One region of the Sporosarcina sp. Y1009 genome, then DNA from elsewhere that is predicted to be linked to it. Evidence: predicted binding sites of a transcription regulator. Region 1 holds the regulator's gene; the other holds the start of a gene.
What was found. The regulator CtsR, encoded in region 1, represses protease genes until heat stress. The targets are predictions, from matches to a motif close to ATGGTCAATAAAGGTCAAACA.
Positions count from the first base shown of each region.

Region 1 (3,218 bases):
AGACAAGAAATATAAAGCGGTCGAAATGGATGAGAAAGTGGAAATCACCGCATTTGATGAAACGAAAACACCTGCTAGTGTGCCACCGAAATTTGCGCGAAATAAAATGAAGAAAGCCTTCGGTCAAGTACCAAATACGAGTTATTATGAACTTGGTAACTTGCAAATACAGAAGGTCGGTGATGACTTTGTCTATATTGCACCCGTTGAGTTTTCAGGGTTTTTCAAATGGTGGAGTGCGAAATCGACACCAGGATACTTTACAATGAGCGCGACTGATTCATCAGACAATCCGAAATTCATTGATGCCGAAATGGTTTATACACCGTCTTCATTTTTCGGAAAAAATGTGGAACGACATATGAGAATGGCCATGCCAAATCTCATTTATTACGGAGATGTTCAGCTGGAAATAGATGATGAGGGGAAACCGTATTATATTCGTTCATACGGAGAATTTATTTCCGCGCGTAACGGCTTTGACGTGAAAGGGATCGTCATGATGGATCCCGAGTCGGGGGATGTTGAGCAATATCCGACTTCTGAAGTTCCAGAATTCATTAACGGAGCGGTTTCACCTGAGGCTGTAAGCTTGCAAAATAGCTATTTTGGAAACTATATTCACGGTTTTTGGAATTCGGTCGTTGGAAAGAAAGACGTGAAATTACCATCAGATGAAGGAACAGAAGCAAATGTGAGTCCGATATTCGACGAAAATGGACATATGTATTACTTTACAGACTTTACAAGCCCGAAAGAAGGCGTCGATTCAATGCTCGGTTATGCGTTGACGGATGGTCGTACAGGAGAAGCAACATATTACACGGGTAATCTGGAAGAGTCTTATATGGATTCACAGGGTGCGCTGCAAATTATTGAGAAGAAGTTTATCGAAAAGAAATGGTCTGGCGAAATGCCGGTGCTCTATAACTTTTACGGTGAAGCGAGTTGGCTGACACCAGTTTTGGATTCTAATGGATTTTTGCAAAACTACTTTATCGTATCTGCTGCAAATCCAGAGATTTCAGTCCACGGGACAACACCAAATGAAGCGTTGAAATTGTATAAAACCGCAATTCAACGTGGCGGAAGTACGGTTGATGGCACTTCAAATGCTGAAGAAGCAAAAGCTGCGATCACGGTAGCCCGGGTATTTAAAGAGCGGGTGGGTGACTTTACATTAGTGTCGATTTTGGCAGATGACGGTCGAAATTTCCTCGTTTCTTCTGAGGTTGAACCACTTTCGATTTATATTCAAGAAGGTGACAAGCTCGCCATGACCTATTTAGATACAGGTGAACAATTTTTACCGGTAAGAGAATTGACCAATACTAGCGTAAATTAAGAAAAAATGGGGCTTCCTAATCATATTAGGAAGCTCTTTAATTTTTTGCACAATCTCTCCCTCATTCCGACGAACTTGCACGCTGCCCGAATTCCGATATATTTACTACGCCAACAGCCAATTTCCACACAATGTCTAAACTAGCAACCCATTCGCCGATACTGATTGAGATTCTTCCATTCAGGTGCGAATCAATTGCGAATCAGTAAATTCGGCTGTACAATCAAGTCAAAGATAGTCAAAGTCAATGCCTTATCAGACTTCATGAAAGAGGTGAGGACATGCGAAACATTTCTGATATTATTGAAGGATATTTAAAGAGGATTATCGAACAAGAACACAGTGGCATTATTGAGATTAAACGGGGAGAAGTTGCCGAAAAGTTTCAATGCGTGCCATCGCAAATAAATTATGTGATCAATACGCGATTTACAGCTGAACGTGGGTATGCCGTTGAGTCGAAACGAGGCGGTGGTGGGTATATTCGTATTTTTAGAGTTCGTCCGAATAACCGCAAGGACTTAATCGAACATATCCTTGCAGGTCTTGATGGCGGCGCTTCGCATACGATGGCATTAGATATTGTTTATCGGCTTATCGATGAAGAAGTCATCACTGAGCGCGAGTCTAGGCTGATTCTTGCGGCGGTAGATCGAACGACAATCCGCATTCCGCTTCCAGAACGAGACATCATTCGGGCACGTATTTTACGTGCGATGCTCATTACGCTTATTTATGAACAACTTTAGGTTAAACGATAAACCAAACTTTACCTATCGGAGGTGGACATTTTGATTTGTGAAAATTGTAAAGAACGGCCTGCATCCGTCATTATAAAAAAAGGGAATACAGGTGAATCTGTCGAACAACATTTATGTGAGAAGTGTGCTTTCCAATCACAAACATTTCACTTTGATCCTAACCAGGAACCATTATCTATTCAGCAATTTTTGTCACAATGGTTTGGAACAGCGGAGCCATTTAAAACAGAGCAACAAGCCCGTGTCAATCAATTTGATGGAATCGAATGTCCAGGATGTCAGTTAACGTTTTCAAAATTCCTTGACATTGGGAAATTTGGTTGTGCAACATGCTATGACACGTTTCGGCAACATCTTCCAAATGTCTTTGGTAAACTACATAGCGGTCATGCAACCCATACTGGGAAAATACCCGTTTCATTTAATCGAGTATATGCCATTAAGCGGAAAGTGGAAGAAGTCCGTGCGAAAATGCAAGATGCTGTAAAAGAAGAGCGATTTGAAGAAGCCGCTGCTTTACGCGATGAAGCCAATGAACTTCAAAAGCAACTTGCATATGGAGGTGAAGAACCCGATGTCGATTGAAAAATTCATACGGAATGCGGCAACTGGCTGGATGACTGCGCACGGTGAAAATTCGGATATTGTGCTTTCCACACGTATTCGATTGGCTCGAAATTTAAGGGGCTATCGTTTTCCTATCGCTGCAACTGACGAAGAAGCATTAGTGGTAGATAAGATTGTTTCGGGGACACTATTAGATATGAATGAGGAAGACTATACGTACTCGAGAATGTCTGACTTGCCTTCATTAGACCAAGAAGTACTCGTAGAGAAACACTTGGTCAGCCCGAATTTGACGGACCCTAATCGCCACGGTGCGGTCTTGTTGTCTTCTGATGAGTCAGTCAGTGTCATGGTCAATGAAGAAGACCATATTCGAATCCAGTGCATTTATCCAGGGCTACAACTAGAAGAAGCTTTCCGTCATGCCAATGAGGTGGACGATTTGCTTGAGAAAGACTTGCCGTATGCATTTGATGAGGAATTTGGGTACTTAACTAGTTGTCCCTCCAATACAGGAACAGGGATGCGTGCCTCTGTTATGATGC
Region 1 covers NZ_JBYHFO010000018.1:1,997-5,214, forward strand. The annotation lists gene AC25Y1_RS16535 (hypothetical protein) at 1-1,345, shown strand, start outside; gene AC25Y1_RS16540 (CtsR family transcriptional regulator) at 1,627-2,094, shown strand; gene AC25Y1_RS16545 (UvrB/UvrC motif-containing protein) at 2,137-2,691, shown strand; gene mcsB (protein-arginine kinase McsB) at 2,681-3,218, shown strand, end outside.

Region 2 (3,218 bases), on a different contig from region 1:
GAAGTAATTATCTGTTTACAGAAGGCTGAATTTGACATACCTGCGCACTAAACTTACCTGAAGTTTAGTACACGGGTAAAGTTTTTAAGATTTCATTTGAAAAACCCATTGTTGTAGGGGGTGTTGGTACTTTTTCATCATCCAGCCTAAAATTTTTCCGATGAAGTACGCTGCAGCTAGTGTTCCGAACCCAATTGAGCCAAATGATTGGATGAAAATTAAACAAACGGTACCTGCCACACAAACGTTGAGTAAATCACTTGTGATTTTTGCTTTGCTAAATTTCCAGTTAAATCGTTCACTAATTACATAGGTAAGTGCATCATAGGGCATTAATGGAAGTTTCGCTGTGAAATAATTGAGTAAACCAAATGACACGACCAACAAACTTATTAGTAAATAGAGACATCTAACGATGATTGTTTCAGGGGTGGGAAGTAGTTGTACGATAAATAGAGTAGCATCCATAAAGAATCCAAATAAAAATGCGATGATGAGTTGAAGCGTAAATTCTTTCATATCGATACGTTTATTTAATATCACTTGACAAAAAATAAATAAAACATTTGAAAGTATCGTTGTCATGCCGATTGATAATCCTACGGTTAACGTAAAGGCATATGCAAGAGAGGACACAGGGGATACGCCAAGTCCCGCCTGAATTGAAAAGCTAACGCCAAGTGATAAGAAAAATAAACCGAATACATATACGAAGAGGCGCTTCATTGTAACGTTGATATGATTCATAACTACCTTCACTTTCTAAGTTATTTTGACCAATTAATCATAACATCGAATTTAAAATAAGGTGCGTTGTTTGTTTGTAAGGGATACTTGGAAAATGCATTACTTAATGGCGTTTTTGAAGAAGATTGTTTCACTTGGCAAATCAGTTATGGGTAATTGTCATTGGACAATTCCAGATTAGTGGCGGCAGGATTCGATTTTTTAATCACAGGGAGTCGGACTCTACGTCTAAGGGCTGAGTAAAAACCAATGCCCAAGTCCATTCACTAAGACGCACCTAACCATTATAATAAATATATTGGGGTAATCCCGTTAGATCATTTATGTGGAGGTTAGGAAAATGAAACAAAATAAAAGATTGCTCGTGGTTTTGTTAATTATGTTTATTGTTATATTTGGGGCAATTTCTCTTTTTCAAGTTTGGAATAATTTTGTTGAAGGCTCGAATAAAAAAGAAATTGGGGACGAATCATTTACAAGTATAGACGTTCTATCCGACAATGCTGCGGTGGAAATTATTTCAACCAATAGCAGTGAAACAACCGTTGAGTATATAGGTGAGAAGAGGAAAAATACAAAACTTGATTTTCAAGCTGACGTTAAGAATGATGAACTCACTGTGAAGTTGAAGGAAAAAAGATGGGGTTTCCTTAGTTTTGATTTATCATTTTCGAAAATAGAACTACTTATAAAAGTTCCTGAAAAACAATATGATATGATCAAAATTAATAATAATAATGGAAAAATCAAGGCAGAAAATATGAAAGCAAAAGATATAAAATTTGAAACTGACAATGGAAGAATCGAATTAAAAAATGTCGATACGGTTACTACCCAAGTAGACTCGAACAATGGTAAAATTCTATTAGAACAAGTCTCCGGTGAAATTATTGGAAAGACAAACAACGGCGGAATTATGCTGGTGACAGACAACTTGGATCGTCCAATCTACCTAACAACAGATAATGGACGAATTGAAATCCAATCAACAAAAGAGCCGACTAATGTGGTATTTGATGTGAAAACGGATAATGGTAAAATCGATATTTTCGGAAAAAGCAATGAGCAGACTGTGTATGGGACTGGGAAACATTTGATAAAATTAAGGACTGATAATGGACGAATAACGGTAACAAAGTAAGGAATTTAAAAAAGTATCTGTTAAGACTGTTGATTTTATAAATCAACGGTCTTTTTGTGAATCCAATCCTTAATGAAAAGATGTAAGCAAGTAATTTGAAAGTCAAAGTAGGTCAGTATATAATATAAATATAGTCAAAGATAGTCAAAGTCAGGTTTGATAAATTAATAGTAAGAAAGAGGAGGAAACATCTATGAAATGTCAACATTGTGGTAAGAATGCAGCAACGATGAATTTAAGATTTAGTCTCAATCAGCAAAATATGCAAGTGAACATGTGTCATACATGTTTTGCTGAGATCCAAAATCAAATAAATAGTGGCAAAATGCCATCATTCGGTAGCGAAGGGAATCAGTTCTTTCAAGCGAACGGCAGTGGGCAAGCTCGTACACAAACGAAACAAAACGATAAACAGCAAGATGATGGCCTTTTAGATCAACTTGGTAAAAACATCTCAAACGAAGCAAGAGAAGGTTTAATCGACCCGGTTATCGGTCGCGATCAAGAAGTGAAGCGTGTAATCGAAACATTAAATAGAAGAAACAAAAATAATCCAGTGTTAATCGGGGAACCTGGAGTTGGTAAAACAGCGATTGCCGAAGGACTTGCGGTGAAGATTAATGAAGGCGATGTACCTGTAAAACTTTTGAACAAAGAAGTGTACTTGTTAGATGTTGCTTCACTTGTCACAAATACTGGTATTCGTGGGCAGTTTGAAGAACGGATGAAGCAGTTAATCGAAGAACTTCAAACAAGAAAAGATGTTATTTTATTCATCGATGAAATTCACTTACTAGTGGGTGCTGGTCAGACGGAAGGCTCACAAATGGATGCGGGCAATATTTTAAAACCTGCATTAGCACGTGGGGGACTGCAACTCATCGGCGCGACGACATTAAAAGAATATCGCCAAATTGAAAAAGATGCAGCTCTTGAACGCAGATTCCAACCAATTATCGTCAAAGAACCTTCTGCAGAAGATACAATTAAAATCCTAAACGGGATTAAAAATCGTTATGAAGATTTCCATGAAGTGGTTTATACGGATGAAGCGGTGCAGGCCTTTGTTACTTTATCACAGCGCTATATACAAGACCGATTCTTACCGGACAAAGCAATTGATTTGATGGATGAAGTGGGGTCACGATTAAATCTTATCCATGTCGTTGCTGATTCTGATTCAATCCATGTGCGTTTAAATGAAGTGATTGAAGAAAAAGAACAAGCAGCTGAAGCAGAAGACTATGAGAAAGCTGCAAATTTACGTTATGAAGAAATTCAATTACGAAAACAATTAGATGAAGCGAAACAAAATAAGGAAGCAGGAAAT
Region 2 covers NZ_JBYHFO010000002.1:133,390-136,607, reverse strand. The annotation lists gene AC25Y1_RS03360 (EAL domain-containing protein) at 1-29, shown strand, start outside; gene AC25Y1_RS03355 (YczE/YyaS/YitT family protein) at 85-747, opposite strand; gene AC25Y1_RS03350 (DUF4097 family beta strand repeat-containing protein) at 1,088-1,888, shown strand; gene AC25Y1_RS03345 (ATP-dependent Clp protease ATP-binding subunit) at 2,082-3,218, shown strand, end outside.
Region 2: a site for CtsR is predicted at 2,019-2,039, ahead of AC25Y1_RS03345 (ATP-dependent Clp protease ATP-binding subunit). Genes of this name have one in related genera too.